Linked DNA regions of Bradyrhizobium diazoefficiens. The protein of the gene in region 1 interacts with the protein of each later gene in a pairwise test. Links are inferred from orthologs where the notes say so. Each region holds a gene or a part of one and is shown on either strand. Other genes may lie near its edges. The genes, in order: pepT and tpiA.

Evidence for each region.
Region 2: the proteins of pepT (region 1) and tpiA interact in binary tests that used the Escherichia coli proteins (3 or more experiments, as listed by UniProt). The link is inferred for Bradyrhizobium diazoefficiens from one-to-one orthologs.

The regions. Positions count from the first base shown.
Region 1 is NZ_JAENXS010000002.1:199,587-215,320, reverse strand. Bases 8,740-11,611 are described here. They hold pepT (peptidase T), read left to right. Parts: upstream 8,740-9,487; coding sequence 9,488-10,735; downstream 10,736-11,611. Other genes in these bases: JJE66_RS17655 (hypothetical protein), read right to left, coding at 10,746-11,611; JJE66_RS17665 (HU family DNA-binding protein), read left to right, coding at 9,084-9,383. In the rest of the region: JJE66_RS17705 (TonB-dependent siderophore receptor), read right to left, coding at 1-1,477; JJE66_RS17700 (MarR family winged helix-turn-helix transcriptional regulator), read right to left, coding at 1,662-2,177; JJE66_RS17695 (aromatic ring-hydroxylating dioxygenase subunit alpha), read left to right, coding at 2,367-3,557; JJE66_RS17690 (MFS transporter), read left to right, coding at 3,618-4,910; JJE66_RS17685 (alpha/beta fold hydrolase), read right to left, coding at 4,916-5,818; JJE66_RS17680 (hypothetical protein), read left to right, coding at 6,034-6,237; JJE66_RS17675 (tetratricopeptide repeat protein), read right to left, coding at 6,347-8,572; more of JJE66_RS17655, read right to left, coding at 11,612-11,639; JJE66_RS17650 (hypothetical protein), read left to right, coding at 12,005-12,370; divalent metal ion exporter subunit IhpA, read left to right, coding at 12,427-13,701; divalent metal ion exporter adaptor subunit IhpB, read left to right, coding at 13,698-14,675; JJE66_RS17635 (efflux RND transporter permease subunit), read left to right, coding at 14,668-15,734. UniProt on the Escherichia coli protein: Cleaves the N-terminal amino acid of tripeptides.
Region 2 is NZ_JAENXS010000002.1:305,566-321,343, forward strand. The notes cover bases 12,327-15,242. They hold tpiA (triose-phosphate isomerase), read left to right. Parts: upstream 12,327-13,364; coding sequence 13,365-14,120; downstream 14,121-15,242. Other genes in these bases: JJE66_RS18200 (SurA N-terminal domain-containing protein), read right to left, coding at 12,327-13,142; secG (preprotein translocase subunit SecG), read left to right, coding at 14,279-14,668; JJE66_RS18215 (CTP synthase), read left to right, coding at 14,835-15,242. Also shown: transcriptional repressor LexA, read right to left, coding at 1-101; gephyrin-like molybdotransferase Glp, read right to left, coding at 278-1,489; JJE66_RS18150 (hypothetical protein), read right to left, coding at 1,624-1,821; JJE66_RS18155 (hypothetical protein), read right to left, coding at 1,818-2,033; JJE66_RS18160 (HAD family phosphatase), read right to left, coding at 2,171-2,797; JJE66_RS18165 (alpha-hydroxy acid oxidase), read right to left, coding at 2,812-3,939; JJE66_RS18170 (S41 family peptidase), read left to right, coding at 4,233-5,570; JJE66_RS18175 (EAL domain-containing protein), read right to left, coding at 5,666-8,386; JJE66_RS18180 (Flp family type IVb pilin), read left to right, coding at 8,697-8,861; cyclic pyranopterin monophosphate synthase MoaC, read right to left, coding at 8,870-9,385; indole-3-glycerol phosphate synthase TrpC, read right to left, coding at 9,387-10,208; trpD (anthranilate phosphoribosyltransferase), read right to left, coding at 10,216-11,229; more of JJE66_RS18200, read right to left, coding at 11,244-12,326; more of JJE66_RS18215, read left to right, coding at 15,243-15,778. UniProt on the Escherichia coli protein: Involved in the gluconeogenesis. Catalyzes stereospecifically the conversion of dihydroxyacetone phosphate (DHAP) to D-glyceraldehyde-3-phosphate (G3P).

The DNA.
Region 1 (15,734 bases):
GGCCGCTCAGCACCAGCGTGAAGTTGCCGAGCTTCATCTGATCCTGAAGATAAGTCCCGGCCTGCTTCTGCGTGATCAGGAAGTTACGGAACGGAGCGGTCGGCAGCGGAACCTCGGCTGCTCCATAGGAGGGATTGAGGACGTTGATCGAGGATACCCCGAACCCGAAGGCCTGATAATCGTCGATCTGATAGCCTTTCAAATCGACCCCGAACAGCATGGTGTGCCTCACCGGACCGGTGTTGAAGCGGTACTCCAGCTGGTTGTCGAGATCGGCCTGGCTGGCGGTGTTCTTCGCATACCAATTGTAGCGGCCAAGCGTGGCCGTGTTGACGTTGGTCCAGCCGCTGCCGACATAACCGCGATAGGTCAGATCAACATGCGCGAAGCGCGCATTCTGCCGGAACGTGAGGTCGTCGGTGAGATTGCGCTCGAACCGATAACCGAGCATCTCCTGCTCGCGCGTGAACTTGTCGACGCTGGGATCGCCGGCGAAGAAGCTGGTCGGGATCTTGCCGAACGGCGCGTTGGTCACCGTGCCCTGATAAGGCAGGAAGTTGATGCCGCGGGTGTCCTGCTTCGAGGCCGAGGCGAGTACGGTGAATGTCGTGTAGGCATCCGGCTTCCACGTGAACGACGGCGCGATGAAGTAATTATTGTCGGGCGTGAAGTTGACCTGGGTATTGCCGTTCTGGACCTGGCCGACGACACGATAGAACAGCTTGCCGTCCTGTTTGCCATCCTGGGGCTGTGTCGCGACGGGACCACCGACGTCGAAGCCGACATAGGCGTCGCCGAAATTGTTGACGCCGGTCTCGATGGTGCGGACCGGTTCGGTCGGCGGCATCTTGCTGATGACGTTGACGATGCCGCTCGGGCTCGATCCGCCATAGAGCACGGCCGACGGACCACGCAGCACCTCGACCCGCTCCATGTTCGGTGGCTGCAGCTTCCAGCTCGCATAAGACGTGTAGAACAGCTGCATGCCGTCGAGGAACAGTCCGATGTCGTCGGACTTGAAGCCGCGGATCAGCCACCAGTCGTTGCGGGTATCGGCGCCGAAGGTCCCGGCGCGCACGCCGGCGGTGTAACGCAGCACTTCGTCGAGCTTGTTCGGCTTCTGGTCGCGGATCTGCTCGGCGCCGATCACCGACACCGCCTGCGGCGTTTCCATAATCGGCGTGTTGGTCTTGGTGCCTGACGAGCTGCGACCGGCGACGTAGCCATGCACGGGACCACGCGGGTTCTCGACGGCGCCGACATTGCGTTGAGGCTGCGGTTTGCGGCTGTTGGCCGTCTGCACCTGGCTCTGCGCGCGACGCGGCGCGGGTGCGGCTGCACGGCGGCGTTGTTCCGGCGCCGCGACGTCGATTGGCGGCAAGCTCTGCGCGCCGCCCTGCATCGACGATTGCGCAAGTGAAATCTGCGGCATCAAAACCCAAGCGGACGCGGTCGCCAACACGGCCGACCGCAGCATTCCAAGACTGTTCAACGCGTCACCCCAATGTGCACTTGATCCGTCATGCCGCTGGTCCCAGGACGGCATGCGATTGGGAGACGCTTAGGGGAGCGCGCGCGATATCGCTAATTGAAAGGCTCTTAGAGAAACTCTTAGAGAGTCTCTTAGAAGCACTCCAACGTGTCCGGATATTTCCGAGCGATCAGCGCGGAGCCTTCTCAGCTTCGAGCATCGCTTCCGCAGCCGCGGTGAGACGATCGATCTGCGCGAGCAATTTTTCAAGTTCGTCGTTGCCCAATTGCTCGAGCAGCATCCGGTTGCGCTCCTGCGCGCCTTCGACGATCGCATCATGCGCGGCGAGCCCGGCCTGTGTCAGCGACACCAGCACCTCGCGGCTGTCTTTCGGATTTGCCGATTTCGCGATCAGCTTGCGCGAGACGAGCTCGGCCAGCGCGCGACTGATCTGTCCCTTGTCCTGGCCCACGGCTTCGGCAAGCCGGGCCACGCTCATCGGCGGCCGCCGGCCGAGCGAGGCGACCAGGCCGAACTCGACCGAGGACAATCCGGCGAGACGCTTGTAGCGCAGGATCGCGCCACGCTTGAGCAAATTGGCCAGCACGATCAGCCGCGACGACAGCATCACGGTGATCGGCGCCCGCGAGTGATTGTCGTCCGCGTCGGACGCTGCGCGCCCGTCCCTGCTCGATCTCTGGCTCATGGTCCACCTCTGCCAAGAAAGCCAAGACGTGCCAAGCCTCGGTAGCGTCTTGGTAGCGCAACCTCCCCAACCTGATCCGAATGCGACTGAGGGTACTTAGAAGATCGTTGACATTGTCATCGAATTATTTTTCATTGGATCAACATATGAAGACGACCGGGCCATCAAGGCTGCGGCGGGAGGAAGCTGATGACGATGACCCAGCGGGATCGCGACCTCGGCACGGCCTACGCGATGAAGCCGGCGCAGACGCGCACCGAGCTCACCTCGGTCGCGCGCGGCACGCCGATGGGCGAATTGCTCCGCCGCTATTGGCATCCGGTCGGGCTCGCCGGCGACGCCACCGACACGCCGAAAAAGGTGCGCGCGTTGGCCGAGGATTTGATCCTGTTCCGCGACAAACACGGCCGCGTCGGCCTGCTCCACGCCCGCTGCTGCCATCGCGGCACCACGCTCTACTATGGCAAGGTCGAGGAGGACGGCATTCGCTGCTGCTATCATGGCTGGAAATTCGACACCGAAGGCCATTGCCTGGAGCAGCCCTGCGAGCCCGACGGCGGCCAGTTCAAGGACAAGGTGCGCCAGCCCTGGTATCCGGTCGAGGAGCGCTACGGGCTGATCTTCGCCTATATGGGCCCGGCCGAGAAACGCCCGGTGCTGCCACGCTACGAGTGCCTCGAGAACATGGACGACGGCGAGTTCGTCGAGGCCGACGATTCCTCGATCGGCGGCGGCGGACCGGCGGTCATCCCCTGCAGCTGGCTCCAGCATTTCGAGAACGTGGTCGACCCCTACCACGTGCCGGTGCTGCACGGCTCGTTTTCGGGCCCGCAATTCACCAACCTGATGGCCTCGATGCCGGAGGTGACGTTCGACAAGACGCCGCGCGGCATCGCCGTGCGCTCGATCCGCAAGCAGGACGGCGGCAAGGTATTTTATCGTGTCACCGAAGCCGCCCTCCCCACTTTGCGCGTGGTGCCGAACCCCCGCGTCGCGCAGTTCGCCCGGGTCGAATCGATCGGCTGGACGCTGCCGATCGACGACACCTCATTCCGCATCTACGTCGCCGGCCGCGTGAAAAACTCCGGCGACATCGGCCGCATGCGCTCGAAGTTCAACGACAAGTTCTGGTGGGACATGACGGAGCAAGAGCACCAGCAATTTCCCGGCGATTACGAGGCCCAGGTCGGCCAAGGCCCGGTGACGGTGCATTCCGAGGAACATTTCGGCCAGAGCGACCGCGGAATCCTGATGATCCGGCGCATGCTGAGCGAGCAGATCGACGCGATGGAAGCGGGCCGCGACCCCGTCGGCATCTCATTCGACGCAAGCGCCGCGCCGGTCGAGTTCGAAGCGGGGAACTACATCAGGGAAGGCTGAGCTGCCAGCTCCAGCGAGAGCTGGACCCACAACGATAGCAAAGCCAAATTGGGGGAAGCGATGGTCGATGTGACGTCACAAATGTCGGTGCAAACGGCCGCCGCGGCAAAGCCCATGGCGCGGCGCTATTACGTGCTGGGCCTGCTCACTATCATCTACGCACTCAACTTCCTCGACCGTACGATCTTCAATGTGCTGATCGAGCCGATCAAGAAGGAGTTTTTGCTCAGCGACACCATGATGGGCCTGCTCGCGGGCTTCGGCTTCGCGCTGTTCTATTCCCTGCTCGGCATTCCCATCGCGCGCGTCGCCGACCGGCTCAACCGCCGCAACATCGTCGCCCTGGCGTTTGCGTTCTGGAGCGCGATGACGGCGCTGTGCGGCATGGCCTCGAGCGTCACCGCGCTGGCGTTCGCCAGGATCGGCGTCGGCATCGGTGAATCCGCGGGCTCGCCGGCCTCGCAGTCGATCGTCGCCGATCTCTTTGCCAAGAACGAGCGCCCGCGCGCACTCGGCATCTACGCCATCGGCACCTATCTCGGCGTCTTCCTCGGCTATTTCGTCGGCGGCACTATCAACCAGCACTATGGCTGGCGGGCGGCGTTCTATGTCGCGGGCGTGCCGGGCATCTTGCTCGCATTGATCCTGTGGCTGACGATCTCCGAGCCGAAGCGTGGCGCGATGCAGGAGAACTTCGTGCCCGAGCCGCTCGGGCCGACGCTGCGCTTCCTGGCCTCGCAGCAAAGCTTCATCATCGTGCTGATCGGCTTCTGCCTGACCACTTACACCAATTACGCGACCGCGGCTTGGATCCCGCCGTTCCTGGCGCGCGTGCACCATCTGTCGAGCGCCGAGATCGGCACCTATGCCGGCACCTTCAAAGGGCTCGCCGGCATGGCCGGCACCCTGTTCGGCGGCATCGTGGTGGCGCGAGTCAGCCGCCGCGACGACCGCTGGAAACTGTGGGCGCCGGCGATCACCTCGGGGCTTGCCGGCCCCGTCTTCGCCGTGTGCATGCTGACGCAGAATTTCACGATGATGGTCGCGATGCTGGCGCTGACCTCGTTTCTGGTCGGCTTCCATCTCGGCCCGATCTTCGCGATCGCGCAGACGGTGGCAAAGCCCAGCATGCGCGCGCTGGCCTCGGCGCTGATCGCGCTCACTGCGACCTGCTTCGGCCAGGGTGTCGGCCCGCTCGCCGTGGGCGTGGTCAACGACGCCCTCAAGGGCAGCTACGGCGCGGACGCCGTGCGCTATTCCCTGCTCTCGGCGGCGGTCACGACCACGCTCGGCGCTCTGTTGTTCGTCTGGGCGGCGCGGACCATCCGCACCGACATCGCACGAGCGAGCTAGGGCGCTCACGCATTCATGAACGCGAGCATGTCCGCAATCAGGCGCTCGCCATGCGTCAGCGGGAGCGGGTGCGGCGCGCCCTCGTAGACGGTCAGCTTGCTGCCCTTGATCAGTTTTGCGGTCTTGGCACCCGTCAATGGCAGCGGCGCGCTGGCATCCTTGTCGCCCTGAAGGATCAGGGTGGGGCGATCGATCCCGGCGGCAGCCGCTCGCAGATCCGCGAACGCCATGCTCTTGCGACAGGCCATTGCCACCGGCAGCGGCACGCTCAGCATCATCTGGCGAATCCAAGTCCGCGTGATCTCGGGCGTCTCGGGCAGGAAGAACGGCGCTTCGTTCGCTGAGATCCATTTGACGAAGTCGCGGGCGACAGCCGCCTGGTCAGTCTCGATCATGGCCTTCGGGAGCGCATCCGGATTGTCCTCGGTCTTGACAAGGAACGGCGTCGTCGGCGCGACCAGCACCAGCCTTGCGATGCGGTCCGATCCGTATCGTGCGAGATAGTTCACCGCCTCGACCGACCCCATGGAGAACCCGACCAGCGCAACATCGCGCAGGTCGCGCGCCTCGATCACCGAGGCGACGTCGTCGGTCAGGGTCTCCAGGTCATAACCTGCGGACGGCATCTCGGACCGGCCATGCCCGCGCCGGTCAAGCGCAACGCAACGAAAGCCTTTCGCAGTGAGAGCTTCAATCTGGCTGCCCCAGGTGGTGCCATCGAAGGTCCAGGCAGTCAGCAGCAGCACCGGTTTCCCGTTGCCCCAATCCTGCACGAACAGCCTTGTGCCGTCCTTCGCGGTCACATAGGGCGATCGTGCAATCTGCTGGGCCGCTGGCGCACTGGCGCCTGACACCGCCGCCAAGGCGGTTCCAAGCAACGTGGCTTCGAGGACGTTTCGACGGTTCATGGTGCTTCTCCCTTGCCGGATTGTTCGCGGCCGATGGAAGCAATCATGACGGAGCGATTTGGCCGCCGCGATTACGCGGCAGGTAAGACTGCTTAAGCCGAAACGGCCAAATGCCCAGATGAAACCATTTTGCGGAACCCGCGAAACGATCCGGAAACAGATGCTCCTTAAGACATCAACCGACAGACGGCGCCAAAGCCCGTCGGGAGGCTCTGATGAACCACTCAATTCACTCTGCAGATCGGGGTACCCACCTGAAGATCGTGGTGGTGGCGCTGGTGGCCGGCATAGTCGTGGCCGCCTTCGGGATCGCAGCTCGCACCAACGCCGATTACAGCCAGACCGCCCAGTCCACCCACGTGCTCAAGGCCGGCAAGCCGGTAGCGATCACGAGCGCGGGCACCTCTGAGATCCGCTAACAGCGGTAAAAAGGTCCGGTTTGAGACGAAACGGCCGCCTCGGGGCGGCCTTTATTTTTGGCAGAACCTGACGAGCCAGGATCTGAACAATTCGGGCCAAGCTCTTGAATCACTTGCCTTGCGCCGCGCAATAGTCGCGCCAGAACTGGCGATACGCCGCCTCCACATGGCGAGTATAGGTCGCGCCATTTCCCGCCGCCGAAGCCGCGATCCGGGCCGGCAGCTCCTCCCGCAGCGCTGCCAGCGCAGCCGGGGCCCCCGCAAACCGCTTGGCAATCGCGATATAGGTTTCGTCATCCGCCGCGACCCAGTCGTCGAGGCCGATCGCCCTGAGAATGCCGCCCGCCGCCCGCCCCGAAGTCGTGAGGCCGAGCTTGGCGATCACAGGCACGCCCATGTGAAGGGATTCCCAGGTGCCGGCGCCACCGTTCTGCGGGAACGGATCGAGCGAGATGTCGATCTCTGCGTATTCGGCGAGATGCGCGTCGCGCGGACTCGCCCCCAGGCAGACCACGCTGTCCGGGCTGACGCCATGCTCGACGAAACGGGCGACCAGGCCATCGCGGAGGCCGGCATCGTCGAGCGCACCGTGCTTGATGACGAGCTTCGATCCCGGCAGCTCGCACAGCAGCCTGGACCACACCGGCAGCACCTCGTTCGAGATCTTGTCGATCCGGTTGAAGCTGCCGAAGGTGACGTAGCCGTTGCGCAGCATCGGCAAGTCCGGCCGGTACAAGCCCGGCGCAGGCTCTGACATCGTCAGCATGCACGGCAGATCGTGGATCTTTTCGGCGAACTCAGGCCGCGCGGCTTTGGGAATCGCGACCGGGTCCGCAAAGATATAGTCGATGGTCTTCAGACCCGTGCCGGTCGGCGCGCCCCAGGCCGACACCTGGATCGGTGCGGGCTTGCGCGAGAACATCCCGAGGCGACTGCCGCCGGAGTGACCGGAGAGATCGACCAGGATGTCGATCCCGTCTTCCTCGATGCGATCCGTCAATTGTTCATCGGACAGCAACACCGCATCGACCCAGCGATCCGCGAACGAGCGGAACTCGTCGGTCATCTCATCCTGCAGCGGAGACGACGAATAGCAGACGACCTCGAAATTGGTGTGATCGCAATGCCGCAGCACCGGCATGAAGATGAAGCCGGCGGAGTGGCGCCTGAAATCGGCAGACACGTAACCCACCACCAGGCGCCTGTCGGGATCGAGCTCCCGCGGCCGAAGGGGTCGCTGCGGAATCCTGCCGCCGATATTGTCCCACCAGTATTTGCGCGCGGCCTGCAACATCGCGAAATCCGCGCCGGGCAGGAAGTCGAGCGCGAAGATCTTCCTGTTGATCGCATCCTCGAAGTCGGGCTTGAGCTCCAGCGCCCGGTCGAAATGCTCGATCGCGGTTGCGATCTCGCCGTGGCTGGCGAAACACGATCCCATCAGGCTGATCGCGATCTCCGATTTTGGACTCTGCTCGAGCAGCTTCTTGCAGGCCGCCATGGCCTGCGTCGGCTTGTTCAGGAGCAGACTGATGAGCGCCTTTTCGCGCAGCGCCAGTTCGAGCGTCGGAGCGATCGCGAGCGCCGCGTCGACGTCGCGTTCCGCCTGTTCGAGGCGCAGCAGCCGGATATGCAGCCGCGCCCGATGGGCCAGGACCTTGGCATTGCCCGGCCTCAGCGTCAGGGACGTATTCAGGGCGGTTTCCGCGGCCGCGTAATCGCGCATCTCCAGCAAGGCCATGCCCCGGCCGGCCAACGCCTCCTGATGCTTCGGTTGAAACGCCAGCGCGCGCTCGAAGCTTTGCGCGGCCTGCTCGGAGTGCCAGATCCGCAGCTCGACCATGCCGCGATTGCAATAGGCATCGGCATAGTCGGGCTTCAATCGGATGGCGCGCTCGTGCAGTTCGATCGCCTCCAGCGGCAGCGCCAGATGCATCAGCGTATTGCCGAGATTGGTCAGGGCCATCGGGAAATTCGGATTGAGCGCGATCCCCTTCTCCTGAATGGCCCGCGCATCGTCATAGCGCTTGAGGTCGAACAGCACCGTGCCGAGATCGCAATAGACGTTGGCCGCGCGCGGGCTCATCGCGATCGCGGCGCGCAGGACCCGCTCAGCCTCCTCAAGCCGCTTCGGATCGCCGCTGAGACAGACCCCGAGCAGATGCAGCGTGTCGAAATGATCCGGAAGCACCTCGAGGATCCGCCGGCACAGCGTTTCGACGTCGGCGAACCGCCCGTTGCCATAGGCCTGATGGGCCGCCGCCAGCGCGGCGTCCGCGTCCTTCTTGAATTTCTTCTGGAGCCTTGCGTTCTGGAAGGCGCGCGAGCCGACGGTCAAGCCAATTGTCCCCGGAAATTGCCTGTGGAGCTTGTAACATCATTGATTGATTCGAAGCCCCGAGGCAGCCGTCCCGGCCGTAGCGATACGGTCCTGCCCGGCTCGATCCGGCGTTTGGTCGCCGTGAACGCAACGTCCTTGACTTCACCATGTCCCCCCTTTAAGTCCCCCCTCGTTCCGCGCGGACACATACGCGTCACGCGGGAGTAGCTCAGTTGGTTAGAGCGCCGGCCTGTCACGCCGGAGGTCGCGGGTTCGAGCCCCGTCTCTCGCGCCATTTTTGGCAATATCTTCAAAAACTTAGCAACACATCCTCAGCCTCATCGACGGTATGGTGCCGCAGATCGCGCGAACGGCGCTAGCCAACGCGTGGATTCGCCTGACAAATCGCATGACAGTGCCCCTCGCCGGACGGCCGGCGTAGTCAGTCGCATCCCGAATCGTCTAGGCCTGCCGGAACTTGGCAGTTTGGGAGCCAGCAGGCTTCCGCGCGCCCCCGAGGAGACCAGACATGGCGAAGAAGGCAGCTGCTCCAGCCACGATCACGCTCAAGCACCTGGCAGCCGACATCGCGGAAAGCCAGGACCTCTCTAAGAAGCGCGCCGAGGCCGTCCTCACCGACATGGTCGACCTGATCGCCAGGCACCTCAAGAAGGGCGACCGCGTCCGTATCGTCGGTCTCGGCATCCTCCAGGTCCGCAAGCGCGCGGCCCGCACCGGGCGTAATCCGGCGACCGGCGAGCCGATCCACATCAAGGCGAGCAAGAAGGTCGCATTCCGCCCCGTCAAGGAACTGAAAGAGGCGATCTGACGCTACCTTTCGTAAAGCCTGATCCGCCCATGTCCGGCCGCAACCTGGCCCGCTTTTCTGCTATACTGCCCACTTCCCCCAAAGACCCGGCGGTTTGACCAGACATGTCCCTGACCTTCGCGCATACCGTGACCGAGCGCTTCTTGCGCTACGTCACTATCGACACCCAGTCCGATCCGAATTCCCCGGCCTCGCCGTCGACCGAGAAGCAGAAGGATCTCGGCCGCGTTCTCGTCACCGAGCTCAAGGCCATGGGCGTCACGGATGCCCATCTCGACGATTACGGCTACGTCTACGCAACGATCCCGGCCAATACACCTAAGAAGGTGCCGGTGATCTGCTTCTGCTCGCACATGGACACATCGCCCGACGTCACCGGCAAGAACGTCAAGCCGCAAGTGCTGAAGAACTATCGCGGCGGCGACATCACCTTGCCGGGCGATACGACTCAGGTGATCCGCTTCGCCGAGCACCCCGCGCTGAAGAACCAGATCGGCAACGACATCATCACCACCGACGGCACCACGCTGCTCGGGGCCGACAACAAGGCCGGTGTCGCCGAGATCATGGATGCCGCGCATTTCTTCATCAACAACCCCGATGTGAAGCACGGCACCGTCAAGATCCTGTTCACGCCCGACGAGGAGATCGGCCGCGGCGTCGACAATGTCGACATCAAGAAGCTAGGGGCCGATTTCGGTTACACCATGGACGGCGAGAGCGCGGGCAGCGTCGAGGACGAGACGTTCTCGGCCGACGGCGCCACCGTCGTCATCACCGGCGTCAGCGCCCATCCCGGCTATGCCAAGGGCAAGATGGAACACGCGATCAAGATCGCGGCTGCCATCGTCGAGCGTCTCCCCAAGGAAGGCTGTTCGCCGGAGACGACGTCGGGCAAGCAGGGATTCCTGCACCCGGTCGGCATTGAGGGCGCGCTGGAACAGGCGCGGCTCTCCTTCATCGTACGCGACTTCACCGAGGAGGGGCTGAAGGAGAAGGAAGTCCTGCTCGAGGGCATCGTCAAGGACGTGATGAAGGACTATCCGCGCTCGACCTACACGTTCGAGGTGCGCGAGCAGTACCGCAACATGAAGCAGGTGATCGACCGTCACCCTCACATCCTCGAATACGCCATCGAGGCGATCCGCCGCGCCGGCCTGCGCCCGATGCGCACCGCGATCCGCGGCGGCACCGACGGCTCCCGCCTCTCCTTCATGGGCCTGCCCTGCCCCAACATCTTCGCCGGCGAGCACGCATTTCACTCGCGGCTGGAGTGGGTCAGCCGGCAGGACATGGAGAAGGCGGTCCAGACCATCGTTCATCTGGCGATGATCTGGGAGGAGAACGCGTAAGCTTGGTCCGCTACGGCACCGGCATCGCGCGACGGCCGCGATGAAAGCGGTTCGAGCTCGCCATCCAGTTTGGCAGCGGCTCGCCATCGCGATGCCGGCCGCCGGCGACGGCCGCAGCCCAGGCGACGGCGGCACCGATCAGGGCCGCCGCCGCAACCGAGAATGCGACGATCACCGAATTACGCCGGGCGCGGCTGATTGCCGTCTGAGAGGCGGCGATCGACCCATCGACCCGACGCTCGGCATCCGGCGCAGACAGCCCCGTCAAGGCAACGACCTGTTGCACGAGATAGGCGCGATCATCGGTGCCGACGCCGCTATGGCTGGATGACGTCATCAGGATGCGCCCAGCTTCAGCACGGGCTTCCCGCATGTCGGTGTTGGCCGCCCGCCGGGGCGCGCGGAACAGCTTGTCGAGCTCGTAGCTCAATAGCGGCTCTGCGGAGCTCGCATTCCCGGCTGAGCTGCGCATCGGCGAGCGGTCGATCGCCGCAGCACCAATGATCGCCAGCAGCGCCGCGCCGATGAGCATGGCGAGCGCCCAGGACGTCAGCCCATGAAGCCCGTCGCGCCGCTCGCCGTCATCCTCGATCGTTGCCAGCGCAGGCGCCGGTCGTGCCGTCCGGCCGGCGATGTAGCCGCCGAAGCCGAAGCTGACGATCGCCTGGATGATCAGATAAAGCCCCGACAACAGCGCCAGCGCCGCCGATGCATCGCGCCAGGTCGGCGAGGCCGAGCTCACGCCAAGGCCGATCGCCACGCCAAAGCCGACAAGGATGAATGACATTGCGCCGGCTGCGAAAGCGCCAGCGATGATGGAGCTCCACTGGATGCTCCAGCGCTCCTCAGCGGCCATGAGACCGCCTTCCGTCACGTCTTCCTGCACGAAAGTCTCGATTGCCATCGCAGCTCCCTCAGCGCAGGCCGAAGAACGACAAAATCGCCATGATCACGACGATCAAGCCGATCAGATAGATCAGTCCGTCCATAATCCCATCCTCCTCAAAGGCTCCGGGGCGCTAATGAGGGGGACCGGCGAACGTTCCTAATTTCGGTGGTTCGCAGGGAACGAACCCGCGAGACCTGAATTGTCACTGCAAGTCCCAAGGATGAAGTTTGTGAGCACAAAGGCCTCAGCCGGTCAGCCCCGGGCTGGGGCCTTTTCCTCTTGGGCCCGTGCGACATCGAGTTCCCCACACGTAACAATGTTGCGGGTCGACACTGTTCCAGCCTCCGTGCTACCGCAGGCAGGTCAGATTGAGTAACCTCATGGTCGCAACCTACCGCCCTCTTAGCTTTTGGTCCGAGCGCAACTGGCGCGGGCTTGTGGCTGTGCTGGTGGCAAGCATGTACCTGCTGTCGGGCGCGCTGCACGGCGCGCACGATATCGACGTGACCAGCCCCGCGGGCGGCTCTGAGATCGCCGTGATGCTCGATGACGGCGGAGCGGGTCACAGTGACCACAAAGCCATCGGCGGTCATCACTGCCATGGCTGTTTCTCCATTGCTGTCACGCAGCTGGTGCAGTCTGAAGCCACGCGCGACATCGTTGCCGCGCCGGTCCCGCAGCGTGCGCCTGCGCTGATCGGCATCGCGCCCGATACCGACTCCCCGCCCCCCAAACATCTGACCTGAGCTGATCAGCCGGGCGCCACGCGCGCCCACGATGCTATTGTTCACAGGTCACCTTCATGTCTTGCAGACGAACGGCTGCGCGCCTCGCGTGCGCGATGGCGATTGTCGTCAGCCCCTGGCTGACACAGCACGCACACGCCCAGACCCTGACCATGCGCGCCGCGCTCACGCGGGCATTGGCCGCGAGCCCGCGCCTGACCGCGGCGGAGCGCGATGTCGGCATCGCCACGGGCCAGCGTATCCAGGCCGGCGCCCTCATCAATCCGGAACTGTCCTATGAGCAGGACAATTCGTTCGGGTCCGGCAGCTATCGCGGCATCAGATCGGCCGAGACCACGCTCCAGATCAGCCAGGCATTTGAATTGTTCGGCAAGCGCGACGCACGGATCGCCGCGGGCGCGGCCGGCATCGAAGTCGCGGCGATCCAGCGCAAGGCCATCAGGCTGGAGGTGTTGTCGGAGACCGCGATCGCCTTCCTCGGCGTGCTCGGCGCGCAGCGGCGCATCCAGATCCTCGACGAACAGATTACGGCGATCGACAAGCTGACGCCGCTGCTCCGCCGCCGCGTCGAGGCGGGCGCCTCCTCCACCGCCGAGACCGGCCGCGCCGAGGTTGCCTCCGCGCTGGTAAAGGCCGACCGCGAGCGCTTCAAGGCGACGCTGGCGAGCGCTCGGCGCGAGCTCGCGGTGCTGATGGGTGATCCCACTGCGAAATTCGGCGAGGTCTCCGGCAGGCTGGAGACGATGGGCAAGCCCCCGACATTCCAGTCGGTGGTCGCCGCGATCGATGCCAATCCGCAGCTGGTGCGCTGGACCGCTGTGTATGCCCAGCGCAATGCCGAGCTGTTGCTGGCGCGGCTCAGGCCCTATCCCGACGTGCGGATCGCCGCCGGCTGGCGCCATTTCAACGAGACCAATGACGATGCCGTGCGGCTCTCCGTCTCGGTGCCGATCCCCGTGTTCGATCAGAACCAGGGCAACATCCTCTCGGCGCAGGAAAGCCTCGCCAAGACCCGGGCGGAGCGCGAGGCCAACCGCAACACGCTGATCGTGGTCGCCGGCCGCGCCTACGACTCGCTCCAGGGCTCGCTGCGCGAGCTCGCAGTGCTGCGCGAGACCGCGATCCCCAAGGCGAGCGAAGCGGTGGAGGCGATCTCGCAGGGCTACGGCCAGGGCCGCTTCACCCTGCTCGAAGTGCTCGACGCCCGGGCGAGCGTGACGCAGGCGCGGCTGCGCGAGCAGGAGGCGCTTTCGAACTTCCATGCCGGGGTTGCCACCATCGAAGGCCTGGTCGGCAACCCATTTGCGCTGGCCCGGGAGAGCGCGCGATGAAGACATCCTCCGCCATCCTCGTCGCCATCGTTGCCGCCGCGCTTGGTGCTTACGGCTATTCCCTGCTCGCGCCGGCCAAGGTCGCGCCGACCGAACATGCCGCGGACAAAAAGCCGGAAAAGCCGAACGACCATGTCGAGCAGGACGAACATGGCGCCGACCGCATCCGCATCTCCGACGTCAAGCTTGCCGCCGCCGGCGTGACGCTGGCGGCAGCGGCGAGCGCCACTTTGACCGATACGCTGTCTTTCAACGGCATTTTGCGCGCCAACCAGGAAGCCGTGGTGCAGGTGACGCCACGCTTTCCGGGTCTGGCCAAATCGATCCAGAAGCGCATCGGCGACAACGTCGGCAAGGACGAACCGCTCGCCACCATCGAGAGCAATCAGAGCCTCACCGTCTACGAGCTGAAGGCCCCGATCGCCGGGACCATCATCGAACGGCAGATCTCGCTCGGCGAATACGCCTCCGAGCAGAAGCCGGCTTTCGTCGTCGCCGATCTCTCGACCATCTGGGTCGACCTGTCGATCTACCGGCAGGACCTCAAACGCGTTCGCATCGACGACGAGGTGCTGATCGATCCCGATGACGGCCGGGGCGAGATCAGGGGCACGATCTCCTATATGGCGCCGATCGGCAGCAGCGAGACCCAGACCGCGCTCGCCCGCGTGGTGCTGGCGAATCCCGACGGACGCTTACGACCTGGCCTGTTCGTCACGGCGCGGCTGATCCTCGCCGCCCGCAACGTCGCGGTCGCCGTACGCCGCAGCGCGATCCAGACATTGGAAAACAGGACCATCGTGTTCGTGCGCGAGGACAACGACAAGATCGAGGCGCGCCCGGTGGAGCTCGGAGAGGCCGATCCGCGTTTCGTGGAGGTCCGCGCGGGGCTCTCGGCAAACGAGCGCTACGTCGCCGAGAACAGCTTTGTCGTAAAGGCGGAAATGGGCAAGGGGGAGGCCGAGCATGATTGACGCGCTCCTCACCGCCTCGATCCGCCAGCGCTGGCTGGTGGTGCTGCTCGCGCTCGCGGCCGGTGCCTTCGGCGCCTGGAATTTCACACGCCTGCCGATCGACGCGGTGCCTGACGTCACCAACGTCCAGGTCCAGATCAACACGCGCGCGCCCGGCCTGTCGCCGCTGGAGGCTGAGCAGCGCATCACCTTCCCGATCGAGACCGCGATGGCGGGCTTGCCGAGGCTCGACTACACCCGCTCGATTTCGCGCTACGGACTGAGCCAGGTCACTGTCGTGTTCCAGGACGGCACCGACATTTATTTCGCGCGCCAGCTTGTGAATGAGCGCATTCAACAGGCACGCGACCAGCTGCCGGCCGGCGTCGAGGTCGCGATGGGACCGATCTCGACCGGTCTCGGCGAGATCTACGTCTACTCCGTCGAAGCCAAGGCCGGCGCCAAGTCGCCGACCGGCGCCGAATTCACGCCGACGGAGCTGCGCACCATCCAGGACTGGATCATCAAGCCGCAGCTGCGCACCATTCCCGGCGTGATCGAGGTCAACTCGATCGGCGGCTATGAGCGGCAATTCCACGTGCTGCCGGTCCCCGGCCGGCTGATGGCCTACAAGCTCGGCTTCCGCGACATCATGACGGCGCTGGCCGCCAACAATGCAAATGTCGGCGCCGGCTATATCGAGCGCAACGGCGAGCAATATCTCGTCCGCGCGCCCGGCCAGGTCGCTGATATCGAAGAGATTCGCGACATCGTGATCGGCTCACGCGGCGGCGTCCCGGTGCGCATCCGCGACGTCGCGGAGGTCCGGGAAGGCCAGGACCTGCGCAGTGGCGCGGCTTCGGCCAACGGCACGGAGACCGTGCTCGGTACTGCCATGCTGCTGATCGGCGAGAACAGCCGTACGGTGGCCCAGCGTGTGGCCACAAGGCTCAAGGAGATCGCGAAATCGCTGCCCGACGGCGTGGTCGCGCGCGCCGTCTACGACCGCACGCATCTGGTGGAAGCGACCATCCAGACCGTCGAAAGGAATCTCGTCGAGGGCGCAGCGCTGGTGATCGC
Region 2 (15,778 bases), 110 kb from region 1 along the record:
TCGAGCGCGTCCTTCATTTCGTCGAACGAGGGCGGCACGCCGCTTTCCTTCAGCCGTTCGCTGATGAATCGCAGGAGCTCGTATTGTTTGCGCGTTAGCATCTCGACCAAAATCCCCCGGTTGATGTCGTCCGATTCCGAGACGCTGAATTCGGCAATAAGCCGCTACACGCTCGAAACAAATCATGAACGGACACTATATGTTCGATACATGTTCCGCAACTGCTTAATTTACCGTGAACGCGGCAAAGTTCGCGGAACGCATGCGAACGAGGCGATCAGGCGGGCAGTCGCAGCACCTCGCATGGCGTGCCGGCTTCGGCCTTCGGTGCGAACGGCACGCGGACGAGAAGTGCCTGTGCCGCAGCGAGATTCGCAAGCAGCGAGGAATCCTGGTGATCGACGGGAAGGGCGACGAGCGTGCCGTCATCGCGCACATCGAGGCGCGCGCGAAGATAATCCTCGCGCTGGTCGTTGGCGCCGACAGCGCGGCCGAGCACGGCGCGTTCGCGACGATGGTGAACCACCGAACGGCCTGACAGCGCGCGAATCAGCGGCACCAGGAACAGGAAACCGCAAACGTAGGATGACACGGGATTGCCGGGCAGGCCGATCACGCGCATGGCGCCGAGTTGCCCGTTCATCATCGGCTTGCCCGGCCGCATCGCGATCTTCCAGAACGCCATCGAGATGCCTTCATCCCTCAGCGCCTGCTGCACCAGATCGTGGTCGCCGACCGAGGCGCCCCCCGTCGTGATCAGGATGTCGGCGCCGGTCGCGCGCGCGCGGCGGATGCCGGCGGTGGTGGCCGACAGCGTGTCGGCGGCGACCCCGAGGTCGATGGTGTCAGCGCCTTCGCTGCGGGCGAGGGCATGCAGGGCGTAGCCGTTGGAATAGACGATCTGGCCATGGCCGGGCGTACTGCCCGGCATCACCAGCTCGTCGCCGGTCGCGAGAATCGCGACCTTTGGACGGCGGCGAACTGCAAGCTGCGGATAATTCATGCCGGCGGCGAGCGCGAGGTCGCGCTCGGTCAGCCGGGCGCCCTTGCGCAGGAGCACGTCACCCTCGGAGAAGTCGATGCCGGCGGGACGGATGTGCCGGCCGGTGACGGCGGCTTCCTTGATGGTGATGCGCTTGCCGTCTGCGACGGTGTCCTCCTGGATCACAACGGCGTCAGCGCCGTCGGGAACGACGCCACCGGTGAAGATCCGCACGGCCTCGCCGGCGCCGACCGTTCCTGCAAATGGGCGGCCGGCCGCGACCTCGCCGATGACGGTGAGCTGTGCATCGACCCTGGCCGCGTCGGCCGCGCGGACGGCATAGCCATCCATCGCCGACATCGCCTCGGGCGGTTGCGTCCGCCGCGCCGCGACGTCGCACGCGAGCACGCGATGGAAGGCTTCATCGAGGGCGATCGTTTCCTCAGGCCGCGGCTCCGCACCCGCGAGCACCGCGGCAAGCGCGTCAGAAACCGGCATGAGGGCCACGGTAAAAGCTCCAGCTTGGGCAACGCAGATATCGGGTTGCGGCAAGCGTTCTAGCCGAGTGCGCGCGTTGAGGCAAAATGGATAAGCGTGTGCTGAATCCAGCTACTTCTGTAACAACAGCGCACCAGATCGGCCTACCGGCTCACGCCGGTCTCGTCAAAAATCTTCGACAGATGGCTGCGTGCGGCTCCGTCGGTGATAGCGAGTCGTTCCGCGGCGGCCCTGCGGCCGCAGTTCTTGACGATATCGAGAGCGAAGGCGGCTTCGGCGCGGTCGAAGCCGTAGCGCGGGCAAGGCTTCGAGTTGCGCCGAGGCGCCGGGCCGGGGCTCACGACGGCGCTATCGGACTCCCTCTTTTTGGGTCTCCGTCTTCCGCGACGTCCGGCGCCCTGGGCCCCTGATCCTTGTCCGGCAGCGGATCGGCCTGGGATTTCAGGTCGGCGGCCTTGCTGATCAGTTTTGCGGAAAGCTCAGAATCCGATGTGGTTCTGGCGAATTTCATCAGCAGGGAGGCCTGCTTGGTGAGGTAGGTTTTGCCCAACACGTCGATGTACCCGATGTAGAATTCCCAACGGACTCTAGAGTCCGGAAGCGGGCATTCCGTTCCCGGAACTCTGTACAAAAATGCACAAAGTGTTTTGGTTCCTCCTCGCCGGGTGAAATTGTTCCGGAATCTGCCGGTCAGATCCCCAGCGCCTTCAGCGCATCGCCGACGTCGCGGGGCGAGGTCACATGCACTGCAGTCAGGCCGCGGGCGCGGGCGCCTTCGATATTCTCGGCAAGGTCGTCGAAGAACACGATGCGGTTCGCCGGCACGCCCATCGCCGCGACGACGTGGTCGAAGGCCTCCGCGTCCGGTTTGCGCAGGCCGATGCTGGAGGACAGATAGAGCTCGCGGAAATGGCCGAGCAGGTCGGCATATTCCTTCGAGAAATGGTCCACATGCGGTCGGTTGGTGTTGGAGAACGCGTAGAGCGGCATCTGCTTCGCCGCGCGCGGCAGCAATTCCGCGATGTCGGGCATCTCGCCGGCGAAGATCGCGTTCCAGCCCTCGAGGAACTGCGCATCCGAAATGCCGATCCCGAGTGAGGCGCGGAGCGACTGGAAATAATCCTCGTCGCTGATCTTGCCCATTTCATGCAGCCGATAGGCCTCGCTGTCACGCGCATAGCGCGCGACGATGGCATCGGGCTCGAGGCCTGCATGTCCCGCCCAGCAGGCGATCGCCCTGGAGAAATCGATGTCGAGCACCACGCGCCCGAGGTCGAACAGAAGCGCGTCCGCGCTGCCGGGAGAGAGCGAGGTCATTGCATCCTTTCAGGTCAATACCGATACGGCTCGTGGTCGAACAGCGGGAACGCGCTGAACACGCTCGGGGCATTCGTCGCAGTGGCCTGGTGCAGGCAGGACTTGTTCACCCCGGCGAACGAGGTGGCGCCCAAGAGACCGAGGCAGCGCAGCACCTCGTCCTCAAGCAGTTCCAGCATCCGCGCCACGCCGGCTTCGCCGGCCGCCGCCAAGGCCCAGCATTGCAGCCGGCCGATGCCGACGAGGTCGGCGCCCGCCGCGATCGCCTTGACGATGTCCGTGCCGCGGCAGATGCCGCCATCGACCATGATCTTGGCGCGGCCCTTCACGGCGTCGACGATCTCGGGCAGCACATGCATGGCGCCGCGGCCGTGGTCGAGCTGACGGCCGCCATGGTTGGAGACATAGATCCACTCGACGCCGTGATCGACCGCGATCTGCGCGTCCTCGGCGGTGGCGATGCCCTTGAGGATCAGCGGGATCTTGAACTTGTCCTTGATCATCTTCACGGTCCGCCACTCCAGACCCTTCTGGTACTCGCCGCCGGTGGCGCGCAGGCGGCTCTCGCGGACGTAGCGCTTGGCGATGTCACGCTCACGACGGCTGTAATGGGCGGTGTCGACGGTCAGGCAGAAGGCGGCATAGGCGTTCTTCTCGGCCCGGCTGACGATTTCGGCGACGAAGGCGTCGTCGCCGCGGACGTAGAGCTGGTACAGGCGCAGCGCGTCGGGGGCCGCTTCGGCGGTCTGTTCCAGGCCGGGCTCGGAGACCGAGCTCAGCATGTGTGCCGCCCCGAAGGTGCCGCAGGCCCGCGCCACGCTGGCCGCTCCGTGCGGGTCGAAGATTTCAAGCGCGCCGACGGGCGCGAGAATGACCGGCAGGCGCATCTTGCGGCCAAACTGCTCGACCGAGCCGTCGACCTTGCGCACGTCGCGCAGCACACGCGGGCGGAACGCGATCTCGTCCAGCGCCATGCGGTTGCGGCGCATCGTGGTCTCGGTCTCGGCCGCGCCGACAATGTAGTCCCAGGCGTTCTGGTTGAGATTGGAACGCGCCTTCCGGATGAATTCGTGCAGGTTCTGGAACGGCTCGTTGCTGGCGCCGAGTTCGACGTTCCGTTCCGGCCGGAGCGCTTCGTTCATTGTTATCCTCCCGAGAATTTGAAGCATTATCTCATCGCCTATCGCGTCCAGCGCTCCAAAACCATCCTAAAATCGCATAGCTGCGAGGCGTGGGCCGGCCGACCGATTCCCGCATCGCGCGAGGAGGTTTCCGAACGTTGCCAAAAGTTTAGGCCAAGACGAGGGGATTTCTGTAATGTACCCGCCGGCGTGGCAGGCCGGCCTTGAAGAAACCAGAATGATATTGTGAGAACCGGGCTGGATCGCCATTTGCATGGCGCCTGCCAAGCCCCAGCGAAAAGGCCAACCATTCCATGCGGAAAACTCTGCTGTTCCCCCTCGGCGCGCTCACCGGAGTGTGCCTGACTCTCCTCGTATCCGGTCCGCAGGGCGGGCTATGGGCGGCTCGGGCAGCGGCGGGCGCGGATGATGCGTATTCCCAGCTCAACCTGTTCGGAGAGGTCTTCGAGCGGGTCAAGGCGAGCTATGTCGAGAAGCCCGACAATGCCAAGCTGATCGAAGGTGCGATCACCGGCATGGTGACCTCGCTCGATCCGCATTCGCGCTACATGAACGACAAGGCCTGGACCGAGATGCAGGAGATCACCTCCGGCGAGTTCGGCGGCCTCGGCATCGAGGTCACGATGGAGGAGGGCCTGGTCAAGGTCGTTTCGCCAATCGACGACACGCCGGCGTCAAAGGCCGGCATCATGTCCGGCGACCTGATCAGCAAGATCGACGGCGAAGCCGTGCAGGGCTTGACGCTCGAGCAGGCCGTGAACAAGATGAAGGGCCCGGTCGATACCCAGACCAAGCTCACCATCGTGCGCAAGGGCGCCGACGCCCCGCTCGATGTCGCGATCAAGCGCGAGATCATCCATGTGCGCCCGGTGCGCTTCCACGTGGAGAGCGGCAACATCGGCTACATCCGGGTCACCTCGTTCAACGAGCAGACCACCGACGGCCTGAAGAAGGCGATCGCCTCGATCTCCAAGGATGTCCCGCAAGAGAAGCTCGTCGGCTACGTGATGGACCTGCGCAACAATCCGGGCGGTTTGCTCGACCAGGCCGTGTCGGTGTCGAGCGCGTTCCTCCAGCGCGGCGAGGTCGTTTCGACCCGCGGCCGCAATCCGGAAGAGACCCAGCGCTTCACCGCGCATGGCGGCGATCTCACCAAGGGCAAGCCGCTGGTGGTCCTGGTCAACGGCGGCTCGGCCTCGGCCTCGGAGATTGTGGCCGGCGCGCTGCATGATCACAAGCGTGCCACCATCATTGGCACGCGGTCGTTCGGCAAGGGCTCGGTGCAGACGATCATTCCGCTCGGCGCCGGCAACGGCGCGCTGGCGCTGACCACGGCGCGCTACTACACGCCGTCGGGTCGTTCGATCCAGGCCCAGGGCATCGCGCCCGACATCGAGATCCTCCAGGACGTGCCGCCCGAGCTGAAGGGCCGCGTCGACACCATGGCGGAGTCCCAGATGCGCGGCCATCTCCAGGCTGCCGACGGCAAAGAGCAGACCGGGTCGCAGTCCTATGTTCCGCCGGAAGAGAAGGACGACAAGGCGCTGCACGCGGCTTACGACTTCCTGCACGGCGTCACCGTAAATGCGGCGGCTGCCAAACCGGCGCCGAAGACGACGGTGCCGAACTAGACTCCATTCGGTCCTGCGACCTCCAGAGATCGCCCGGGAGTGGATGGCCGCTCCCGGGCGAATTCGTATCGAGGCCGTTCGATGAGTACGCAGCCCTAGCTTGCCTCGCGGCGACGGCTTTCGTTGCCGTCACGCTGGGCGAGGCGGCTGCGATGGAGCGCGAACAGCTCCACGACCTTGTCGGCCGGTTTCGCGGCGCTGAACAGATAGCCCTGCATTTCGGTGCAGCCGAGCGCGCGCAACAGCCGCTGCTGTTCCTCGGTTTCGACGCCCTCGGCGGTGGTCGCCATGCGGCGGGCGCTGGCGAGGTTGACCACGGCCTGCACGATGCTGGCGGAGCCGTCGGGCCCTGCGATGTCGTTGACGAAACAGCGGTCGATCTTGATCTTGTCGAATGGGAAGCGGTGCAGGTAACTCAGCGACGAGTAGCCGGTGCCGAAATCGTCGAGGGCGATGCGGACGCCGATGGCGCGAAGCTGGTGCAGGATCGCAAGTGCGGTGTCGTCGTCGCGGATCAGCACGGCCTCGGTGATTTCGAGCTCGAGCCGGCTCGCCGGCAGGTTGGAGGCGGCCAGCGCGGCCATGATCTTCAGCGCCAGCGTGCCGCTCTTGAACTGCACCGGTGAGACGTTGACGGCGAGGCGGATGTCGTCGGGCCAGGCGGCAGCATCCCGGCAGGCGGTCGCCAGCACCCATTCGCCGATCTCGTTGATCAGCCCGGTATGCTCGGCAATCGGGATGAACTCGGCGGGCGAAACCATGCCGCGCTCGGGGTGGCGCCAGCGCACCAGCGCCTCGCAGCCGGTGATGCGGTCGTCCTTGAGGCTGAGGCAGGGCTGGTAATAGACTTCGAGGCCGCCTTGAGCGATGGCGTGGCGCAGATCAATCTCCAATTGGCGCCGCTCGCGCACCTTGGCGTCCATCTCCGGCTCGAAAAAGCGGTAGGTGCGGCGCCCGGCGGATTTGGCGGCATACATCGCCATGTCCGCGTTCTTCAGGATCTGGTCCAACGCGGTGCCGTGTCCCGGTGCCAACGCAATGCCGATGCTGGCGTCGGTGGTGAGGTGATGGCCCATGCAGTCGACCGGCGTACGGATTGCCGCGAGGACCCGCGCCACGAGTTCGTTGACCTGGTCTGGCGAGGTCACCGCGCTCTGCACGATCGCGAACTCGTCGCCACCGAGCCGTGCCACGAAATCGGTCGGGCCGGCGCAGCCGCGCAGCCTCTCCGCCACCGTCTTCAGCAGCTCGTCACCGACGAGGTGACCGAGCGCATCGTTGACGCCCTTGAATTCGTCGATATCGATATAATGCACCGCGAGCTCTTCGCCGTGGGAGATGGCGGCCAGCTCCTCGCGCAGACGTTCGTGGAACATGGCGCGGTTCGGCAAGTCGGTCAGCGCATCGTAATGGGCGAGATGGGTGATGCGCTCCTCGATGCGACGTCGCTCGGTGATGTCCTCATGGGTCGCCACCCAGCCGCCATCGTCGAGCGGCTCGTTGACGATCTGGATCGAGCGGCCGTCGCCGGTGTCGACGATCATGGAATTGCGCAGGTGGACGTCGCGCAGCACACGCACGACATACTGATCCGCATCACCCGGGAACGAACCAATGGCCTTACGATGGGCGATGATGTCGAGAAAACTGCATCCGGGCTTCACGATCTCCGCCGACAAGCCGTACATTTCGATGTAGCGCTGGTTGCAGACCACGAGCCGCCGCTCAGCGTCGAACAGCAGCAGGCCCTGGGTCATGTTGTTGACGGCGCGGTCGAGGCGCTGCTTCTCCAGCATCAGCCGCTCCCGGGACATGCGGTGCTGCTCCAGCAGCTTGCGCACGATTGCGATCAGCACGCCGGCGATCGCGAGCGCGGAGGCGCCGGCGACAGAAATCAGGATTCCGATTTGCTCGCGCCAGTCGGCAAGAGCCGCCGCGCGCGTGGTCGTCGCCATCATCAGGATCGGAAAATGGGGCAGGGCGCGTGCCGAGATCAGCCGGTCGTCACCGTCGATCGGGCTCACGAATCGGCCGGCGAAGTGATCGAGTGCGAAGACCCGCTGCTGCTCGAACGAGCCGTTCCTGAAATTGCGTCCCATCACGTCGCTGGAATGAGGGAAGCGGGCAAGCAGCGTGCCGTCCCGATGCAGCATCGAGATCGCGGCACCGTCGCCGAGCACGACGGTCGCGAAGAACTTTTCGAAACCGGCCGGCTCGATGCCGCGCCCGACGACGCCCATGAACTCGCCGTGCGGTCCCATGATCTTGCGCACGATCAGGATGGTCCAGGCGCCTGAGATGCGGCTGTACAGCGGTTCGATCAGCACGTCAGGCGCCTGCGGATCGTATCGGAAAGTGCGGAAATAGGCGCGATCCGACATGTTGACCTTCGGGACCGGCCATGCCGTCGAGGAGTTGATCAGATTGCCGTCGGCGTCGATGATGTTGACGCCGCCCATGTAGGGCAACGCCTCGATCTTCGAGCGCAGCATTTTGTGCACGTCCTGGCCCGAGAGGCGCTTGCGATAGTCCTCGGCAGTTGTGATTCCGCTCGCGCGCACATGGTCGATGAAATCCTTCTGGATGACCGCGAAATCCTGCAATTGCTGGTCGAAATGGTGGGCTAGCAGCAGCACGGTGTTTTCCAGCTCGCGGCCCGAGTTGCGGAGCGCGCGCTCGCGGAAATTCTGCGCCATCAGCACCGCGCCGACGGCGATCGTCGCGATCAGGAGTGCGCCGCCCACGACGAGCCAGCGGATCGGTCCGCTGCGCGCGAAGGCCTGGTCAAGGAGGCGACTGCCGTATCTCGTCATCATGCCGATCGTTGCCGTGCACACGTCAGGGTCAATTCTCGACCCCCATAACATCCGTCGGTTTACGGGATCGACGTGGAGGCGGAGTTAGGAAGCGCGGTTAATGCGACGTGAACCGCAACACGCAAATGCAATCGATGCGCATGACGAGAGGCGTGCAGGATTGCCGGGGATTGTCGCGCTGTCGGTCAGTTCTTGCCGGCGATTGCAATCTCAATCAGCGTTTAACGATCTAACGTGTTGACGATCCTCGGTGCCGCATTGGCACGCGTTTGCGAACTGGTCTCGGCAGAGACGCAGAGAGGACGCGATCATGAAAAAGACATTGAAGAGTTTTTGGGCCGACGAATCCGGCGCGACCGCGATCGAATATGGCCTGATCGCCGCCGGCATCGCACTCGCCATCATCACCGTCGTGAACGGCTTGGGCAGCAAGCTCAACACGAAGTTCGGATCGATCAGCGCGTCGCTGAAATAACGGCCTGGTCAGGCGCGATAGTGACCCGACTTGCCGCCGAGCTTCTCGATGAGACGGATGCCTTCGATGCGCACACCGCGCTCCACCGCCTTGATCATGTCGTAGATGGTGAGGCAGGTGACCGAGACCGCCGTCAGCGCTTCCATCTCGACGCCGGTGGGGCCGGTTACCCCCACGCTCGCGCGCACCACGCAGCCCGGCAGCCCCGCGTCGGGCTCGATGTCGACCGTGACCTTCGACAGCGCGAGCGGATGACAGAGCGGGATCAGCTCGGAGGTGCGTTTTGCCGCCATGATTCCAGCGATGCGGGCGGTGCCGAGCACGTCGCCCTTCTTGGCGTTGCCGGAAACGATCAGGTCGAACGTCGCCTTCTCCATGACGACACGTCCTTCGGCGACGGCGAGCCGCTCGGTTGCGGCCTTATCCGAGACGTCGACCATGCGCGCCTCGCCGGAGGCGCCGATATGGGTGAGCGCAGGACTCGCCTTCTTCGATGACTTGGTCTTCGCAGGCTTGCGCGCCATCTTAGCGCGTGCCCGTGGCGCGGGCTTTGGTCTTTCGTGCGAGCAGCGTGCGCGTGGCGGCGGTGACGTCGGCCTGCCGCATCAGGCTTTCGCCGACCAGGAACGTCGACATGCCGACGCGCGCGAGTCGTGCCAGGTCGGCAGGCGTGAAGATGCCGCTCTCGCCGACCATCAGCCGCTCCGCGGGGATCAGCGGTGCCAGCGTCTCGCTTGTTGCCAGCGTGGTCTCGAAGGTGCGCAAATTGCGGTTGTTGACGCCGATCATCGGCGAACGCAGCTTCAGCGCGCGGTCGAGCTCGGCGCGGTCGTGGATCTCGATCAGCACGTCCATACCATAGGCAGTCGCTGCGTCTTCGAGGTCCTTGGCGGTGGCGTCATCGAGCGCAGCCATGATGACGAGAATGCAATCGGCCCCATGCGCGCGTGCCTCGACGACCTGATAGGTGTCGAACAGAAAATCCTTGCGCAGCACCGGCAGCGAGGTCGCCGCGCGCGCCGCCACCATGAAGTCGAGATGGCCCTGGAACGAGGGCGTGTCAGTCAGCACCGACAAGCAAGCCGCACCGCCCGCCTCATAGGCCCTGGCGAGATCAGGCGGATCGAAATCCTCGCGGATCAGCCCCTTGGACGGCGAGGCCTTCTTCACCTCCGCGATCAGCGCGTAGTCGCCAGCGGCGTGCTTGGCCCTGATCGCGCGCAGGAAGCCGCGTGGCGCGCCTTGCGCTTTGGCCGCCGCTTCGACGGCCGAGAGCGGCTGCGCGCGCTTGGCCACCGCGATCTCCTCGCGCTTGTAGGTTTCGATCTTGGTCAGGATGTCCGACATGGAAAGCTCAGCTGTTCGAGACCGCGATCAGATGTTTCAACCGTGCGCCCGCCGCGCCGCTGTCGAGCGATTTCGCACCGATCGCGACGCCGTCCCTGAGGTCCTTGGCGCGGCCGGCGACGACCAGCGCCGCAGCAGCATTTATCAACGCGACGTCGCGATAGGCGCTCGGCTTGCCGTCGAGCACGCTTTGCAGCGCAATCGCATTGGCGTCGGCATCGCCGCCCTTGAGGGCACCAGGCTCGCAGCGCGGCAAGCCGGCGTCCTCGGGCGTGACCTCGAAATTCCTGATCTCGCCTTTGTGGAGCGCGGAGACGAAGGTCGGGCCGGTGAGGGTGATCTCGTCCAGACCGTCGGAGCCGTGCACTACCCAAGCGGATTCGGAGCCGAGATTCTTCAGCACCTGCGCCAGCGGCTGCACCCATTGCCGCGAGAACACGCCGACCATCTGCCGTTTCACGCCGGCCGGGTTGGACAGCGGCCCAAGCAGATTGAAAATCGTGCGCGTGGCGAGCTCGACCCGGGTCGGGCCGACGTTCTTCATGGCCGGATGATGGGCCGGCGCGAACATGAAGCCGATGCCGCATTCGCTCACGCAGCGCCCGACCTGCTCGGGCTTGAGGTCGATCTTCACGCCAAGCGAGGCCAGCACGTCGGCGGCACCCGAGCGCGACGATAGCGCGCGGTTGCCGTGCTTGGCGACCGGCAGGCCGGTGCCCGAGACGATGAACGAGGCGCAGGTCGAGACATTGACCGAGCCGGAGCCGTCGCCGCCGGTGCCGACGATGTCGACGGCGTCCGCGGGCGCGTCGACGGTGAGCATCTTCGAGCGCATCGCCGTAACCGCGCCGGTGATCTCGTCCACGGTCTCGCCGCGGACCCTGAGTGCCATCAACAGGCCGCCCATCTGCGAGGGCGTGGCCTCGCCGGACATCACGGCATCGAAGGCGGAAGCGGCCTCGTCACGCGACAGGCTGGCGCCGGTCGCCACTTTTCCAATGATCGATTTCAGGTCGTCCATCGCGTGCTTTCAACTCACTGGTTCGCGCCGGTCACTTGCGCGAAGGCGGCCTGATTAATGGTGGTCCCGATGTCGGCCTCAAGCTTGTTGACGTAGGAGGCGACCTGCTCGTCGGTCAGCGACTTGTCGATGCTGTCCTTCAGCTTCTTGACGGCCTCGGAAGCGGGATCGGCCGCGGGATCGACGATGTCGGTGACGCGGAAGACGATGACCTCGGTGCCGCCGGTCACGGGCGCCTGTCCGACGCCGTCCTTGGCGGTACGGAAGGCGGCCGCCACGATGTTCGCGGGTACGCCGGCCGGGGAATCGTCGCGCTTGAAGCCGCTCGCGGTCTCGACCTTGGCGCTGATCGCAGCTGCCTCGTCGGCGAGCTTGCCGCCCTGTTCGAGCTTCTGCACCATCTCGGTCGCCTTGGCCTTCAGCTTGGTGGCGATCTGGTCCTGGCGCCAGCGCACCTCGACCTGGTCGCGGACCTCGTCGAGATTGCGGTCGCGCGACGGCGTGATGGCGAGCACGTCGTACCAGACATAGCCGCCCTTGAACGAGATCGGGTCGTTGTCGACGCCGATGTCGCTGTTGAAGGCCTGTGACACCACATCGAGGCCCTGCGGAATATTGTCGACCGGCTGCCCGTTCGGCGCACGGCCGGAGCGGTCGACGGCATCGATGGTCACGGCGGTGAGCCCGAGCTTCTTCGCGGCGTCGGCGACGCTGGTGCCGGCGCCTCGTTCGTCTTCCATCTTGTCGCGGAGCTCGCCGACCTTAACGCGCGCCCGCCCGGCTGCGATCTCGCGCTTGATGGCGGGGGCGAGGGTGGCGTAGTTCGCCTCGACACCCGGCTCGATCTTGTCGACCTTGACGATCGAGACGCCAATGGGGCCCTGGATCGGCTGGCTGATCTCTCCTGCGGCAAGCGCGAAGGCAGCATTGCCGACCGCGGGTTCGAGCGAGGATTTGGTCACGAGCCCAAGATCGACGTCGGAGGCGGTTAGCCCGCGCTCCTTGCCGAGGTCCTCGAAGGAGAGCCCGCCGACCAGGCGCTCGCGTGCGGCCTGCGCTTCGGCGGCGTTCGGGAACACGATCTGCTGGATCTGGCGCTTCTCCGGCGTGCCGAGTTGGTCCTTGCGCTGGTCGAACAATTTTTTCGCCTCGTCATCGGAGACGTCGGTCCACTTGGCGATATCCTCCGGGGAAATCACGGCGAAGACGATCTTGCGGTATTCGGGCGCGCGGAACTGGACCTTGTGATCTTCGAAATAAGCGGCCAGCGCATCGGGCGAGGGCGCCTCGATCTGGCCTGCCTGCGCTGTGTCGAGCCTGACGAATTCGATCGCGCGCTGCTCGTTCTGGAAGCGCGTCGCCACATCGAGCATGGCTTTCGGCGGCTCGAGGCCGGCTCCGATCGTGCCGGTGATCTGCCGGCGCAGCGCCACTTTGCGCTGCTCGGCAACATAACGCTGCTCGGTGTAGCCGAAATTACGGATCAGCCCCTGGAAGCGGTTCGCATCGAATTTACCATCGACGCCCTTGAAGTTCGGATCGTTCATGATGAGCTGGCGGATCTGGTCGTCGGACTGGCCGAGACCGAGTCGGCGCGCGTTCTCGTCGAGCGCGGCTTCCGCGATCGTCTGCTGGAGCACCTGGCGATCAAGGCCAAACGCGCGCGCCTGCTCGGGCGTGAGCGGGCGGCCGAACTGGCGGCCGATCTGCTGGAGGCGGTCGGTGTAGATCTGGCGGAACTCGTTTAGCGAAATCTCGGTATGGCCCACCTTGGCCACCGTTGACTGACCGAAGCCCCGGAAGATGTCGGCGATGCCCCAAACGCCGAAACTGATGATCAATACGCCCATCACGACGGCCATAATGGTCTTGCCGACCCAGTTTGATGAGGCCTTGCGCATTCCTCGAAGCATTTGGTCCAACTTGTTTGGCAGGAGGGGAACGGGAGCGCGTCTTAATGCAGATTCCGCAGAAGCGCGTCACCAATTTGATATGCCATCATAAAGTGGCGGCTTTCCCCCCGCAACCTCAGGTCACGAGGCCGCGCGAAGCTGCGGTTAAAGGCCCCTGGTCTCTGGAATTGCCGCAGCTCCTCTGCTAGCGCATGGAGAAACCTCATTGTGCTGGAAATCGACATGACCGACGCCATCCGCCCCTTGATCGCCGGCAACTGGAAAATGAACGGCCTGAAGGCCGCAGCCGCCGAATTTGGCGCCATGCTCAATGGTGCGGCAGAGGTCACCGGCAAGGCCGATCTGCTGGTCTGCCCGCCGGCGACCCTGATTGCGGCCTTTGCCGACAAGGCGCGCGGCAAGGCCGTCGCGATGGGAGCCCAGGACTGCCATCCCAAGGCCTCCGGCGCCCATACAGGCGATATCGCGGCCGAAATGCTGGCTGACGCGGGCGCGAGCGCCATCATCGTTGGCCATTCCGAGCGCCGGGCCGACCATGGCGAGGGCGATGCACTGATCCGGCAGAAGGCGGAGGCCGCCTGGCGGGCCGGGGTGGTCGCGATTGTCTGCATCGGCGAAACGCAAGGCCAGCGCGATGCCGGCCAGACCCTGGATATCCTGCGCGGCCAGCTCGACGGTTCGCTGCCGGACGGCTCGACGGCGGCCAATCTGGTCGTCGCCTATGAGCCGGTCTGGGCCATCGGAACAGGACTGACCCCAACGTCCCAGGATGTCGAGCAGATTCATGGCTTTATCCGGGAACTCCTGACCTCCCGGTTCAAGCCGGATGGGGCCAGGATGCGGATCCTCTATGGCGGCTCGGTCAAGCCGTCGAATGCGGCCGAGCTGATGGCGGTGAAGAACGTCAACGGCGCGCTGGTCGGCGGCGCCAGCCTGAAAGCGGCCGATTTCCTTGCGATTGCCAAAGGCTGCCCCTAGCTAAAGCGCTGCCCCTGGCTAAGCGTAAAGCGCCGGAGGCGGCCGATCGGGGGTGGAAATGCCCCTTCCGATCGTGTAACACCGCGCAACTTCAGGAAAACCCGCGAAGCGCGATCGGCCGCCGTCTCGGCGCTGTCGGCTTGTGACGGAAGGACACTATGCAGACCGTTGTCATCGTCATCCACCTCATGATCGTCGCCGTCATGATCGGCGCCGTGCTGCTCCAGAAGTCGGAAGGCGGCGGCCTCGGCATGGGCGGAGGCGCGGGCTTCATGTCGAGCCGCGGCACTGCGAATCTGTTGTCGCGAACCACCGCGGTCCTCGCCGCGGGCTTCTTCCTGACCAGCCTGTTCCTGTCCTGGTATGCCGGCTACAACCGTGCGCCTTCGTCGATCATCGGCACGCCGGCGTCGCAGACCCAGCCGGCCGGCGGCGGGCCGATCACCCCGCCGACCTCGGGCGGCATCCTGGATACGCTGAAGAAGGCGGACGAGCAGCAGCAGGCCCCGGCAGCGCCAAGCGGTCCGCAGGTGCCTCGCTCGCAATAAAGCAGGGGGGCCATGCAGGGCGGTGGCTAGCGTCCTGCATCAACAGTCCCCATCAACGCTCTGTCACCACTCTTAGTTTTGGCTCACCCACAGGCCCGCAGATTCTTTGGGGCGGAATGCGAATCGCTTTGGCGAATCGAATTCGAGGGATTAGAGGTTAAGCCCCATGGCGCGGTACATATTCATCACCGGCGGCGTGGTTTCTTCGCTCGGCAAGGGTCTGGCTTCAGCGGCACTCGGTGCCCTGCTGCAGGCCCGGGGCTACAAAGTCCGCCTCCGTAAGCTCGACCCCTATCTCAACCTCGACCCCGGAACGATGTCGCCGTACCAGCACGGCGAAGTATTCGTGACCGATGACGGCGCGGAGACCGATCTCGATCTCGGTCACTACGAGCGCTTCACCGGGCGGCCTGCGACCAAGGCCGACAACATCACGACCGGGCGTATCTACCAGGACATCATCACCAAGGAACGCCGCGGCGATTATCTCGGCGCGACCATCCAGGTGGTGCCGCACGTCACCAACGCCATCAAGGAATTCGTCCTCTCGGGCAATGACGATTACGACTTCGTGCTGGTCGAGATCGGCGGCACCGTCGGCGACATCGAGGGCCTGCCGTTCTTCGAGGCGATCCGCCAGCTCAAGAACGAGCTGCCGCGCGATCACGCCATCTACATTCACCTCACGCTGCTGCCCTACATTCCGAGCGCCGGCGAATTGAAGACGAAGCCGACACAGCACTCGGTGAAGGAGCTGCGTTCGATCGGCATCCAGCCTGACATCCTGCTCTGCCGTACCGATCGCGAGATTCCGAAGGAAGAGCGGCGCAAGCTCGGCCTGTTCTGCAACGTGCGTGAAAGCGCCGTGATCGAGGCGCGCGATGCCGACAGCATCTACGCCGTACCTGAAGCCTACCACAATGCGGGCCTCGACGACGAAGTGCTCGCCGCCTTCGGCATCGGCTCGCGAATCCCGCCGGTGCTCAAGAGCTGGCAGCAGATCAACGAGCGCATCCGCAATCCGGAAGGCGACGTCACCATCGCCATCGTCGGCAAGTACACCGGCATGAAGGATGCGTATAAGTCGCTGATCGAGGCGCTCTCGCATGG